Regions from separate parts of the Pseudomonas sp. DC3200b2 genome, predicted to be linked through region 2. Evidence: predicted binding sites of a transcription regulator. Region 2 holds the regulator's gene; the other holds the start of a gene.
The links. Region 2 encodes sigma-54, which starts transcription at its own class of promoters, with help from an activator protein. Its sites were predicted from a motif close to ANTGGCATNNANNTTGCTNT; they were not measured.
Positions count from the first base shown of each region.

Region 1: a site for sigma-54 is predicted at 4,540-4,559, ahead of ACP691_RS11645 (CmpA/NrtA family ABC transporter substrate-binding protein). Genes of this name have one in related genera too.

Region 1 covers NZ_JAFCTA010000003.1:499,595-506,607, reverse strand. Annotated here, with positions in the region: gene dacB (D-alanyl-D-alanine carboxypeptidase/D-alanyl-D-alanine endopeptidase) at 1-371, shown strand, start outside; gene rlmKL (bifunctional 23S rRNA (guanine(2069)-N(7))-methyltransferase RlmK/23S rRNA (guanine(2445)-N(2))-methyltransferase RlmL) at 402-2,609, opposite strand; gene rmf (ribosome modulation factor) at 3,126-3,341, shown strand; gene ACP691_RS11650 (quinone-dependent dihydroorotate dehydrogenase) at 3,421-4,473, opposite strand; gene ACP691_RS11645 (CmpA/NrtA family ABC transporter substrate-binding protein) at 4,675-5,859, shown strand; gene ACP691_RS11640 (ANTAR domain-containing response regulator) at 5,863-6,438, shown strand; gene ACP691_RS11635 (nitrate/nitrite transporter) at 6,644-7,013, shown strand, end outside.
Region 2 covers NZ_JAFCTA010000001.1:353,762-360,774, forward strand. Annotated here, with positions in the region: gene rapZ (RNase adapter RapZ) at 1-668, opposite strand, end outside; gene ptsN (PTS IIA-like nitrogen regulatory protein PtsN) at 670-1,134, opposite strand; gene hpf (ribosome hibernation-promoting factor, HPF/YfiA family) at 1,142-1,450, opposite strand; gene ACP691_RS01770 (RNA polymerase factor sigma-54) at 1,565-3,079, opposite strand; gene lptB (LPS export ABC transporter ATP-binding protein) at 3,206-3,931, opposite strand; gene lptA (lipopolysaccharide transport periplasmic protein LptA) at 3,931-4,476, opposite strand; gene lptC (LPS export ABC transporter periplasmic protein LptC) at 4,463-5,035, opposite strand; gene ACP691_RS01790 (KdsC family phosphatase) at 5,044-5,568, opposite strand; gene ACP691_RS01795 (KpsF/GutQ family sugar-phosphate isomerase) at 5,568-6,542, opposite strand; gene ACP691_RS01800 (ABC transporter ATP-binding protein) at 6,823-7,013, shown strand, end outside.

The DNA of each region.
Region 1 (7,013 bases), on a different contig from region 2:
TGGAAAACGGCAGCGGCCTGTCCCGGGCCGAACGGGTAAGCGCCCGGGAAATGGCGGCTCTGCTGCAAGCCGCCTGGCGCAGCCCTTACGCAGCGGAATTCATGAGCTCCATGCCCCTGGTAGGCATGGACGGCACCATGCGCAAGCGTCTGAAGCGCACCGCCATGACCGGCGAAGGGCACATCAAGACCGGGACCCTGAACACCGTCAGGGCGATCGCCGGTTTCAGCCGGGACGTGAACGGTAATACCTGGGCCGTGGTCGCCATCCTGAACGACCCCAAGCCCTGGGGCGCCCGCTCGGTGCTGGACCAGGTGCTGCTGGACCTCTACAACCAGCCCCGCATCGCCAACACCGCCGCCCTGCCCTGATCCGGGCAGCCGTGTTGGCCCAGACGCCCTTTAGCGGGCCTGAATGCGCCAGGCCTGGTGGATTTTCTCGTTACGCGCGAAGTCCGGGTCCAGGGTCTGGCGAGTGATGTCCTCGACGGCATAGCGGGCCGCGACGGTCTCATCCAGGCGGAAGCGACGGAAGTTGTTGGAGAAGTACAGGGTCCCGCCCTTGGCCAGTCGGGCCATGGCCAGGTCCAGCAAGCGTACGTGGTCGCGCTGGACATCGAACACGCCTTCCATGCGTTTTGAGTTGGAGAAGGTCGGCGGGTCTATGAAGATGAGTTCGTATTCGCCCCGGTCCTGCTCCAGCCAGGCCATGACATCGCTGTGCACCAGCTGGTGCCGCTCGGAGAAACCGTTGAGCGCCAGGTTGCGCCGGGCCCAGTCCAGGTAGGTGCGCGAAAGGTCCACGCTGGTGGTCGCGTGGGCCCCGCCCTTGGCGGCATGCACCGTGGCCGTGGCGGTGTAGCAGAACAGGTTGAGGAACCGCTTGCCCGCTGCCTCACGCTGCAAGCGGGCGCGCATGGGGCGATGATCGAGGAACAGCCCGGTGTCCAGGTAATCGGTAAGGTTGACCAAAAGGCGCACCCCCACCTCGTTGACCTCCATGAAGCCGCCCTCGGCCCCCTGCCGCTCGTACTGCCGCGTACCGGTCTGGCGCTCGCGGCGCTTGAGCACCACCTTGCGCGGGTCTGCCTGCAGCGCAACCGGGATAGCCGCCAGGGCGTCGAACAGCCGAGCCTGGGCCTTCTGCGGATCCACCGACTTGGGCGCGGCGTACTCCTGAACATGGACCCAGTCCTGGTACAGGTCCACAGCGAAGGCATATTCAGGCATGTCCGCGTCATAGACCCGGTAGCAGGACACACCGTCACGACGAGCCCATTTACCCAGCTGGCGCAGATTCTTCTGTAGCCGATTGGCGAACATCTGCCCGCCTTCGCTCAACCGGGCCGCCTCGGCCAGGGCCTGGGGCGCGGCAGGTAGCTCAGGGGTGGCCTGGGAAACGGTAGCAGCCGTCGCCGGACGACGCTCGCCTACTACGAATTGCTGTGGTTGCACATCCAGTAGCAACAGCTTGCACGGCAAGGCACCGTTCCAGAATGCGTACTGTTTGTGACTGCGGATGCCCATGCGCTTGCCCAGGTCCGGCGCGGCGGTAAAGATCGCCGCCTGCCAATTCAGGCAGGCCTGGCGCAAGCGCTCTCCCAGGTTCTGGTAGAGGTAGACCAGGCTGGCCTCGTCGCCTAGCCGTTCGCCATAGGGGGGGTTGCACACCACCAGCCCCTTCTGGTTCTGGTCCGGGCGTGGCTCGAAGGTAGCCAGCTCACCCTGGTAGATCTTCACCCAGTCGCTCAGGCCCGCCCGCTCGATGTTATTGCGCGCCGGCTGGATAAGCCGAGGGTCGGCCTCGTAGCCGCGAATCCAGGCCGGCTTGCGCGCCAGCCCTACGCGGGCACGCTCGCTGGCCTCATCATGCAGCTTGCGCCACAGGGCCGGCACATGACCCAGCCAGGCGCTGAAGCCCCAGCGCTCCCGACGCAGGTTGGGAGCCAGGTCCGCCGCCATCATGGCCGCTTCCACCAGGAAGGTACCGACTCCGCACATGGGGTCCGCCAGGGCACCGCCTTCGGCGGCGATCCGCGGCCAGCCGGCACGCAGCAGGATCGCCGCCGCCAGGTTCTCCTTCAAAGGCGCGGCGCCTTGCTGCAGGCGGTAGCCACGCTGGTGCAGGCTGTGCCCGGACAGGTCCAGCGAAAGAATGGCCTCGCCTCGGTCCAGGCGCAGATGGATGCGTAGGTCCGGGTTCAGCTTATCGATGCCGGGACGCTGCCCATCACGCGTGCGCAAGCTGTCGACGATGGCATCCTTGACCTTGAGGGCACCGAAGTGGGTATTGTCGATGCCCGAACCATGACCGCTGAACTCCACCGCCAGGGTGCCGGTGGGCTCGAGATGTTCCGCCCATTCCAGCTCGCGCACGCCTTGATACAGGTCATCGGCATTGGTCATGGTGAACCGCTTGAGCACCAGCAATACTCGGTTGGCCAAGCGTGACCACAAGCACAAGCGGTAAGCCGTCTCCAGGGTGGCCTGGCCGCGGACCGCGGCGGTTTGCTCACGGGCTTCCAACAGGCCCAGCCCGCGCGCTTCCTCGGCCAGCAGGCCTTCCAGGCCCTTGGGGCAGGTCAGGTACAGATCGAACACATCAGACATCATTCACGCCTTTGCATGTACCCGGAGAACGCGTCCACCGGGTCGGTTGATCGAGCGCTGTTTCCGCCAGCGCCACTGATTGGCACCACCTGTGCCGGCCACTCGAGTGCCCCTTGCGTAAAAAGGTTAAGACACCCGGGCAGCGTTGAAGAGCGGTTGGCATGCCGTCGACGCGACCTCTCGTCGCGCGTCGATGACCATGCGACACCGATGTTTCCGAAGCGGCCCACGCGGCGTTGAAAGCTGCTGAATCGCGTCATTTCAATGGCTTGAGCCTGGTTTTTCCACACGTCGGTAGCATAGGCTTATGGCTCGAAGCGCTAAACATGAACATCTTATTACAAATCGTTCATTCCATCGGACGCGCAGGTTGTTTAGAACTAACCCCGTGAGGCGTATCGCAACGGTACGGCTCCTGGCCCGCCACGCCGGCAGCGGGCCCTTAGCACCGGCAGCTTGCTGCCCGGCCCAGCAGTGGCCGACGGGACATCAGTCAACAAACGAGGGCTACACCCTATGAGAAGACTCAAGCGTGATCCGTTGGAACGAGCATTTCTTCGCGGCTATCAAAACGGCCTCAGCGGCAAATCCCGGGAGCTTTGCCCCTTCACTCTGCCCTCGGTGCGCCAAGCCTGGATCAACGGCTGGCGAGAGGGGCGCGGCGACAACTGGGATGGCATGACCGGCGCGGCCGGGCTTCATAGGCTCAACGAACTTCACGCGGTCGGCTAGACCCGAATCTTCAAACCTTTCCAATGCCGCCATCCCCGGCGGCGGCCCGGGCCACTTCGGTGGCCGGGCCAGCGAGGCGCTACCCTGCCGTGGCCAAACCGGCGGAACGCTGAAGCTCCAGCGCTGCGATCGCATCCACTGCTTCACGAATCAGCGCCGGCCCTCGATAGATGAATCCGGAGTAGACCTGCACCAGGCTGGCCCCTGCCTCGATTTTCTCGGCGGCATGCCGCCCCTCGGTGATCCCCCCCGCCGCGATGATCGGTATCGCCCCGTTCAGCTCACCGGCCAGCACTCGTACCACCTGGGTGCTTTTTTCCCGCACGGGGGCGCCGGACAGGCCGCCGGCTTCATCGCCATGAGGCAGGCCTTGAACGCCCTCGCGGGAAAGCGTGGTGTTGGTGGCGATCACCGCGTCCATACCCGTGGCCAGCAGGGCCGCGGCTACTTCAGCGGTTTCCTCGTCGGTCATGTCAGGCGCGATCTTTATGGCCAGCGGCACTCGTCGGCCGCTGGCAAGTGCCAGTGCCTCGCGACGCGTCGCCAGGGCGTCCAGCAGGGTCTTGAGCTGGTCCCCGAACTGAAGGCTGCGCAGGCCCGGGGTATTGGGCGAGCTTACATTGACAGTCACATAGCTGGCATGGGCATGAACCTTCTCCAGGCACAACAGGTAGTCATCCTGGGCCCGCTCCACTGGCGTATCGAAGTTCTTGCCGATATTGATACCCAGCACGCCACGATAACGAGCGGCTTTCACGCGCTGCACCAGGTGGTCCACACCCAGGTTGTTGAAGCCCATGCGATTGATGATCGCCGTGGCCTCGGGCAGGCGGAACAGCCGCGGCCGTGGGTTGCCGGGTTGCGCGCGAGGAGTGACCGTGCCGATTTCGACGAAACCGAAACCCAGCTGAGCGAAACCATCGATGGCCGCGCCGTTCTTGTCCAGCCCCGCGGCCAGGCCTACCGGGTTGTCGAACGCCAGGCCCATCACGCTTACCGGCAGGCGCGCCGCGGGCTTGGCCAGAAGGCGATTCAGGCCCAGCCGGCCACCGGCGCCGATGAGGTCCAGGGACAGGTCGTGGGAAGTTTCCGCGGACAATTTGAAGAGGAACTGGCGGGCCAGGTCGTACATGGTCGGCTTGCTCGGCATGGGTCGAAAACAGCGGGCAGTATATAGGCCCCGCCTGGGTTTGTCGGCAATGGCATAACGATTGCTGACCATTGCCCCAACCAGGCGCGACCACCGCGCCAATACTGCACAACCGTCGACAGTGACGTCGTCGCCTCTCTTCATTGAGTGCGAACACCTCTGCGACCCTGACAAGGCGTGATCATGACCCACACTTCACTGGACCCCCGTACCGCCTGGGTAGCGGGAAGCGACGGGCCGGAAAAAACCTGCGTTGAACTGGGCTACATGGCGCTGACCGATTGCGCCTCGGTGGTGGTCGCCGCCACCCAGGGCTTCGCCCAGCCCTATGGCTTGCGCATCAATCTTCATCGGCAGCACTCTTGGGCAGGGCTGCAGGCCAAGCTGGCCAGTGGAGAGCTGGACGCGGCCCATGCCCTCTATGGCCTGGTCTATGCCGTGCAGCTGGGCCTGAGCGCCGCGCCGCGCCAGGACATGGCTGTTCTCATGGGGCTCAACCGCAACGGGCAGAGCCTGAACCTTTCCAGTGCGCTCGCCGCCGAGGGGATCGACTCGCCACAGCGCCTGGCCGCCTGGGTCAAGGCCGGCGGCAGACGGCTCACCCTGGCCCAGACCTTTCCAACCGGCACCCATGCCATGTGGCTCAACTACTGGCTGGCGAGCCTGGGGATCGACCCCTTGACTCAAGTCCAGAGCGTTGTGGTTCCGCCGCCGGCCATGCTCGACCATCTACGTGCTGGCCGCATCGATGGTTTCTGTGTGGGCGAGCCCTGGGCCGACAGCGCCGTGGCCGAAGGCCTGGCGGTAACCTTGAGTACCAGCCAAGCCATCTGGCCGGATCATCCGGAGAAGGTGCTGGCCTGTACCCGCGCCTTCGTCGAGGCTTATCCCAACACCGCCAGAGCGTTGACCATGGCGATCATCGAAGCCAGCCGCTTTGTAGAACAGGACCTGGACGCCACGGCGCACCTGCTCAGTGCTCATCAGTACCTGAACGCCCCGGTAGAGCGCATTTCTCACCGTCTGCATGGCCGCTATGAAGACGGTCTCGGACACGCCTGGCTGGATCCGCACCCGCTGCGTTTCTTCGATGAAGGCCGCGTCAACCTTCCCTATCTGTCCGACGGTATCTGGTTCATGACCCAATTCCGCCGCTGGGGCCTGCTGCGCGAGGCGCCGGATTACCTTGCTGTCGCCACCCAGGTGCAGCAACTCGACCGCTATCGGGAAGCCGCACAGGCGCTAGGCATTGTCTGCGATCCGGCCAACCATCGCAGCAGTCAGTTGGCCGATGGCACCTGCTGGAATGGCCAGGACCCCGAGGGCTATGCCTTGGGCTTCCCCATCGGCTGCCCTGGGAGCGCCTGAATCATGCTCAGAATCCTGTTGATCGACGACACCGCCAGGAAGCTCGGTCGCCTGCGCGTGGCCCTGACTGGGGCAGGCTTTGAAGTGATGGAGGCTGGCGGAATGACCGTGGACCTGCCCGCCGAAGTGGAACGCCTGCGCCCGGATGTCATTCTGATCGATACCGACTCCCCGGGCCGCGATGTCATGGAGCAAGTGATCCTGGTCAACCGGGACCGTCCCAGCCCCATCGTACTGTTCACCGACGAGCACGACCCCGCTGTGATGCGCCAGGCCATCCGTGCCGGGGTCAGCGCCTATATCGTCGAAGGCATACAGGGCCAACGCCTGCAGCCGATCCTGGATGTGGCCATGGCGCGCTTCGAAAGCGACCAGGCGTTGCGCGCTGAGCTCAACGCCCGTGACCTTCAGCTGGCCGAACGCAAGCGCGTCGAACAGGCCAAGGGGTTGCTGATGAAGCTCAAGAACATCGACGAAGCCGCCGCCTATTCCCTCATGCGGCGCCAGGCCATGAGCCGTCAACAGAAACTGATCCAGGTTGCCGAGCAGATCATCGCCATGAGCGAGATGCTGGGCTAGCAGGCGCCGGCTGGCCCGCTAATTGCTACCAGCTCACTGCCACTTGCAACACCCTACCCTGCTCGGGCAGCCAACGGCGGCTGCCGGGCCAACGACGAAGACGTCGCTTTCCGCTCGCTCAGGCGAGTCGGGCAGCGGCGTCTTTTGCGTTTCAGTTCCCCGAAGCCAGGGCGCCGACGCGCCCACTCGCCCGTTGAGGTATTCGATGAATACGAGTTTCTGGAAAGCCGGCCACGCCCCCACCCTGTTCGCGGCCTTTTTATATTTCGACCTGAGTTTCATGGTCTGGTACCTGCTCGGCCCATTGGCCATCCAGATCGCCGCGGACCTTCATCTGACCACACAGGAGCGCGGACTGCTGGTCGCCACCCCCATCCTGGCCGGGGCGGTGTTCCGCGTGGTCATGGGCTGGCTGGCCGATCGCCTGTCTCCTAAAACCGCCGGCATCATCGGTCAGTGCGTGGTCATCATGTCCCTGGCGCTGGCCTGGCAACTGGGCATCCATAGCTTTACCCAGGCACTGTTGCTGGGCATAGGGCTGGGCGTGGCCGGGGCGTCCTTCGCGGTATCCTTGC
Region 2 (7,013 bases):
ATGTCTTCGACCTCCGGCTGGGCCGCCAGATAGTCGATCACCGGCTGGTCCAGCCCGGAGTGCTCGCGCAGCTCCGGCTTCCAGTAAGGGTTGGGCAGGCAGCGCACATCGAATACCAGGTCGGCGTCGATGGGCATGCCACGCTTGAAACCGAACGATTCCAGGAGGAACGCGGTACCGGCGTCTGGCTTGTTCAGCAGGCGCAGTTTCAACGTATCCCTGAGCTGGTAGAGGTTCAGGCTCGTGGTGTTTATCTTCAGGTCGGCCAGGTCGGCTATGGGGCCAAGCAGGTCGCTTTCCACCCGAATGGCCTCGGCGAGGGAGCGATTGGCGCTGGTCAGCGGGTGCCGCCGGCGGGTTTCCGAAAAGCGCTTGAGCAGTGTTTCCTCGTCTGCGTCCAGGAACAGCACGTCGCACTGAATGTGCTTGGCGCGGACCTCATCGAGCAATTCCGGGAAGCGGGACAGATGACTGGGCAGGTTGCGCGCGTCTATGGACACGGCGACCAAGGGCTGGGCCAGCTCGGTATGAATGATGGCGCGTTCGGCGAGCTCCGGCAGCAGGCCGGCCGGAAGGTTGTCGATGCAGTAGAAGCCGTTGTCTTCGAGGACATCGAGAGCGGTACTCTTGCCCGAACCCGAGCGACCGCTGACGATGACCAGGCGCATGTCAGGCGCTGACCTGAGCGTTCACTACCACCTGGTACAGCGCCTCGCTGTCCTTGGCTGAACGCAGTTGGTCTCGAGTCTCGCGGCGGTCGAGCATGCTGGCGATCTGTCGCAGCAGTTCGAGGTGGGCATCGGTGGCTGCCTGGGGAACCAGCAGCACGAAGATCAAGTCCACCGGCGCGCCATCGATGGCGTCGAAGTCTACCGGCGACTCCAGATGCAGAAGGGCGCTGACCGGCTCATGGCAGTTGGCGAGCCGACAATGCGGAATGGCGATGCCATTGCCGAAGCCGGTGGACCCTAGCTTTTCCCGTGCGATCAGAGCCTCGAAAAGGGCTTGCTGGCCGATATCGGGTAGGTCTTTATGGATCAGGCTGGCGATCTGTTCGAGGACGCGTTTCTTGCTGCCGCCCGGCACGTTCACAAGGGAACGGCCGGGGGTCAGGATCTGTTCTAGTCGGATCATCGGGGGCTCAGCGAGCGGCCGTACCTTGCAGGTGGCTCTGCTGTTTTTCCTTGTATTTGAGCAATTGCCGGTCGAGTTTATCGGTAAGAAGGTCGATGGCGGCATACATGTCTTCGTGTTCCGCCTGGGCCACCACGTCGCACTTTGGAACCCGGATGGTCGCCTCGACGCGCTGTTTCTGCTTCTCCACTTCCATGATCACCTCCACATTGGTGATCTTGTCGCAGTGTCGCTCCAGCTTGGCGAGCTTTTCGGTCATGTAGCTACGCATGGCGTCGGTCACATTCAGTTGATGCCCACTGATGTTGACTTGCATACCGCTTCTCCTTATTGCCAGTGCATAAAGAGGCAGGCGAGAAACCTGCCACTGAAACGCTGGTGGCATTCCCGGTGGTTGCCGACGACCAGGGCCGGCAGCCACCTGGCCAGGCTACATCAACCGCTTGCGTTCGCTGGACGGCGCGATCCCGAGGGACTCACGGTACTTGGCGACAGTGCGGCGTGCTACCTGAATGCCCTGTGCCTCCAGTAAACCAGCGATCTTGCTGTCACTCAATGGCTTTTTCTGGTTTTCGGCGGCGACCAGTTTCTTGATGATCGCCCGGATGGCCGTGGATGAGCATTCTCCGCCTTCCGAGGTGCTGACGTGGCTGGAGAAAAAGTATTTCAGCTCATAAATGCCGCGAGGGGTGTGCATGTACTTCTGGGTGGTGACACGGGAAATCGTGGACTCGTGCATGCCCACGGCTTCGGCGATATCGTGCAGCACCAAGGGTTTCATGGCTTCGTCGCCATAGTCGAGGAAGCCGCGCTGGTGCTCCACGATCTGCGTGGCCACCTTCATCAGGGTTTCGTTGCGGCTTTGCAGGCTCTTGATGAACCAGCGGGCCTCCTGCAACTGATTGCGCATGAAGGTGTTGTCCGCGCTGCTGTCGGCGCGACGCACGAACCCGGCATACTGCGGGTTCACACGCAATCGCGGCACGGCCTCCTGGTTGAGTTCCACCAGCCAGCGGTCGTTGTCCTTGCGCACGATCACATCGGGCACCACGTATTCCGGTTCGCTGCTCTCGATCTGCGAGCCGGGGCGTGGGTTGAGGCTCTGCACCAGCTCGATCACCTGGCGAAGCTCATCTTCCTTGAGCTTCATCCGCCGCATCAGTTGGCTATAGTCCCGGCTGCCAAGCAGTTCTATGAACTCTGTAACCAGGCGCTGGGCCTCGGCAAGCCATGGGGTTTTCGGCGGCAATTGGCGCAACTGCAGGGCCAGGCATTCGCCAAGGTTGCGCGCGCCCACGCCAGCGGGCTCGAATTGCTGGATGCGATGCAGCACGGCCTCGACTTCATCCAGCTCGATATCCAGTTCCGGATCGAAGCCTTGGCAGAGTTCTTCCAGGCTTTCTTCCAGATATCCCTGGCTGTTGATGCAATCGATGAGGGTAACCGCGATCAACCGGTCGTTATCGGACATCGGCACCAGGTTGAGCTGCCAGAGCAGATGGCTTTGCAGGCTTTCCCCGGCCGAGGTGCGGGTAGTGAAGTCCCAATCGTCGTCATCGCCCCCAGGCAGGCTACTGGCGCTGGTCTGGTAGATGTCTTCCCAGGCCGTATCCACGGGCAGGTCTTCGGGAATGCGTTCGCTCCAGTCGCCTTCTTCGCTGGCTTGGGCGCCGCTGTCAGCGCTTTCCTGGAAGCTGGTTTCCTGGAAGGACGGTTCGGGGCTTTCCGCCTGCGTATTCGACTGTTCCGCCTTGTCGGCCAACGGGTCGGTATTGTCGAAGTCGTCACCCTCTTCCTGGCGTTCGAGCATCGGATTGGACTCGAGCGCCTCCTGGATTTCCTGTTGAAGGTCCAAGGTGGAAAGCTGGAGAAGGCGGATGGCCTGTTGCAACTGCGGCGTCATCGTCAGTTGCTGGCCCATTTTAAGGACAAGCGATGGTTTCATGGCGTGAGCTTGACACCTTGTTTGCCGGCGCGAGGCGCCTTCCACAACGGGTGCTCCCAGCGGAGCACCCAGACTTGAAGCAAATTATATGCCTGAGGCTTCGAGCTTTGCCTAGGGGCTTTACACTTACAGCCGGAACTCGTGGCCCAGGTAGACCTCTTTCACCAGCTCGTTGGCCAGGATAGTTGCCGAATCGCCTTCTGCAATCAATTGGCCATCGTTCACAATATAGGCGATTTCGCAGATATCGAGGGTTTCCCGCACATTGTGGTCGGTGATCAACACGCCAATGCCCTTGGCCTTGAGGTGATGAATGATCTGCTTGATATCACCCACGGATATCGGGTCCACGCCAGCGAAGGGTTCGTCCAGCAGGATGAATTTCGGCGCGGTGGCCAGTGCCCTGGCGATCTCGACCCGCCGCCGTTCGCCGCCGGACAGGCTCATGCCGAGGTTGTCCCGGATATGGGTGATGTGGAATTCCTGCAAAAGGCTTTCCATGGCCTTGCGACGGCCATTGCTGTCGAGGTCCTTGCGGGTTTCCAGAATGGCCATGATGTTGTCGGCCACCGACAGCTTGCGGAAGATGGAAGCTTCCTGGGGCAGATAGCCAATGCCTGCCTTGGCGCGACCGTGCATGGGCTGGTGGCTGACGTCCAGATCGTCGATCAGCACCCGGCCCTGGTCTGCCTGGACCAGGCCCACGATCATGTAGAAACAGGTGGTCTTGCCCGCCCCGTTGGGGCCAAGCAGGCCGACGATCTGCCCACTTTCGATGGAAAGGCTGACATCTCTCACCACTTGCCGGCTTTTATAGCTCTTGGCCAGGTGCTGGGCCTTCAACGTTGCCATTACTGCGCCTTCTGCGGCTGGTCGGTTTTCTTCTTGGGCTGGATCACCATGTCGATCCGCGGGCGTGGCGCGGTCAGCTTGCTGCCCGTGGCCCGCCCGGCGTTCACCACCTGGCGCACCGTGTCGTAGACGATCTTTTCGCCTTCGGAGGTGTTGCCATCGTTGATGACCTTGGCCTTGTCGATCAGCACGATGCGGTCCTGGGCGGCGAAGTACTGGATGGTCACCGCGTAGGCCTGGACGATCGGCTTGTCGACGGCAGGCTTCTGCTCGTAGTAGGCCAGGTTGCCCACGGCGGTGAACACGTCCACGTCGCCATTGGCTGCGCGGGTGACGGTTACCTTGTTGCCGGTGATCTTCATCGAGCCCTGGGTGATGACCACGTCCCCGGTGTACACGGCCACGCCTTGCTTGTCGTCAAGCTGGGCGTCGTCGGACTGGATATGGATGGGCTGATTCCGGTCGGTGGGCAGCGCCAAAGCGTTCACGCTTCCCAGTGCCGCGCCCAGGCCTAGCAGGAAGGGGAGGGTTTTAACGAGCCTCATACTGTCCTCTTACGGTGGACAGCAAGTGGATCTTGCTGTCGTTCAAATACGCTTTCATTCCCTTGGCAGTCGTGACGCCACCGGCGCCCTCGATTCTAACGTCTTGGTCAGTCTCCGCATATTGCTTCTGCGGGAATACCATGGCGCGGGACGTCGTGATCACGGTGGTTCGGTTCTGCTGGTCCGTGCGGTTGAGCCGTACGGCGTCGATGAGTTCGACCTGGCTGCCGTCCGGATTGACCACGGCGCGCTCGCTGCGCACGTGCCAGGGGTAGGTCGTTCCCCGGTAGATGTCCATCACCGGCCTGGTCACATGGGTGACCTCGCTGGCCTTGAGGTGCTCGACCCTGTCGGCGGTCATGTCGTACTGCCTGGAGCCGTCGGGCAGGTACTGCACCGTGTGCGCGTTGATCGCATAGTAGTCGATGGTGCCGGCGTCGACGCTCGCCTTGGGGTTGTCGAGGAAGCGGCCAGGGCTGACGTTCCAGTACCCGGCAGCGATCAGCAGGGCGGCGAGCGCCACCGCGATCGACAGGGTCAAGAGCTTTTTCTTGGGCATTGCGGTGCCTACAGGTAGTGGTTCAGCGCGGCGTCCAGGTTGCCCTGGGCCCGCAGGATAAGTTCGCAATATTCACGAGCCGCGCCTTCGCCACCCTTGGCCTGGGTCACGCCATGGGCGTGTCGGCGCACGAAGTCGGCGGCATTGGCCACCGCCATGCCCAGCCCCACGCGCCGGATGACCGGGAGGTCCGGAAGGTCGTCGCCCAGGTGGGCGACCTGCTCGTAGGACAGGCCCAGCGTCTGGATAAGCCCATCCAGAACCACGAGCTTGTCCTCGCGGCCCTGGTACAGGTGCGGGATGCCCAGGTTGCGGGCCCGGCGTTCGGTCGCGGCGCTGGTGCGGCCGCTGATGATGGCGGTTGTCACGCCCGAGGCCATGAGCATCTTGATGCCCTGGCCATCGAGTGTATTGAACGCCTTGATCTCGCTGCCGTCTTCCAGAAAGTAGAGACGGCCATCGGTGAGCACACCGTCGACGTCGAAAACCGCCAGTTTGATCCGGCTCGCGCGTTCCAGCAGGGCGTGATCCATCACACGACCCCCGCACGGAGGAAGTCATGCATGTTCATCGCGCCAACCGGGCGATCCTGCTCATCGACCACCACCAGGGCGCCGATCTTGTGGTCTTCCATGATCTTCAATGCCTGGGCCGCCAACATTTCAGGGGTAACGGACTTGCCGTGAACGGTCATCACCTGTTCGATGCGCGTGGCCTGGATGTCCAGGTTGCGGTCCAGGCTGCGGCGCAGGTCGCCATCGGTGAAGACTCCGGCCAGGCGGCCGTCCTCTTCGATCACCACGGTCATGCCCAGCCCCTTGCGCGACATTTCCAGAAGGGCTTCCTTCAGGAGCGTGCCGCGCGTGACCTTCGGCAGGGCGGCCCCGCCGTGCATCAATTGCTCGACCTTCAGCAGCAGGCGTCGCCCCAGGGCCCCGCCCGGGTGCGAAAACGCGAAGTCTTCGGCGGTGAACCCGCGCGCTTCGAGCAGGGCTACCGCCAGAGCGTCCCCCAGCACCAGCGCCGCGGTGGTGGACGAGGTAGGCGCCAGGTTCAGGGGGCAGGCTTCCTGCTCCACCCGAGCGCTCAGATGGACCTCGGCGGCCTTGGCCAGGGTGGATTCCGGATTGCCGGTAAGGCTGATCAGGCCGATGCCAAGGCGCTTGATCAGCGGTACCAGGGTAACGAGTTCCGCGGTGGTACCGGAGTTGGACAGCGCCAGAACGATGTCGGCCGGGGTGATCATGCCCATGTCGCCATGGCTGGCCTCGGCCGGATGCACGAAGAAGGCCGGCGTTCCGGTGCTGGCCAGGGTCGCGGCGATCTTGCGCCCGACATGGCCCGACTTGCCCATGCCCATGACCACGACGCGCCCGCTGCTGGCCAGGATCATCTCGCAGGCGTGGACGAAATCAGCGTTTATGGACTCGAGCAGGCCTTCCACTGCCTTGAGTTCAAGAGCGATGGTGCGCTGCGCGGACTGGATAAGGTCGCGGGTCTGGTTCATGCGGAGCAAGTCAGCCTGAGAAAAGGCCGGGATTATATCTGGATTGCCGGTAGCGCGCACGGCCCGGCGCAGCCGGTCATTTGCGCCTTCGCAGCAAGGTCTGGCGAGTCGCTGGCTGACGCCGCCGGCGCGGCCAGGCCCAGGGCGCCTCGGCAAGCGCGGGCGGTTCCCCGCGCGAAGGTCGGTGGTATAGTGCGCCGCTTGTCGACCTGCGGCGGCGGTGTGCCCTGGCCTGTGGCTCACACGTCTTCAGGGGAATGTCGCATCGCAAGGAGAACGAATGAGTGCTGAACACGCCTACGCCGTCGAGCTGAAGGGCGTCACCTTCAAGCGCGGCGCGCGCAGCATTTTCGAGAATGTGGATATCCGCATTCCACGCGGCAAGGTCACCGGGATCATGGGGCCGTCCGGCTGCGGCAAGACGACCCTGCTGCGCCTGATGGGCGCTCAGCTGCGGCCCGCCAAGGGCCA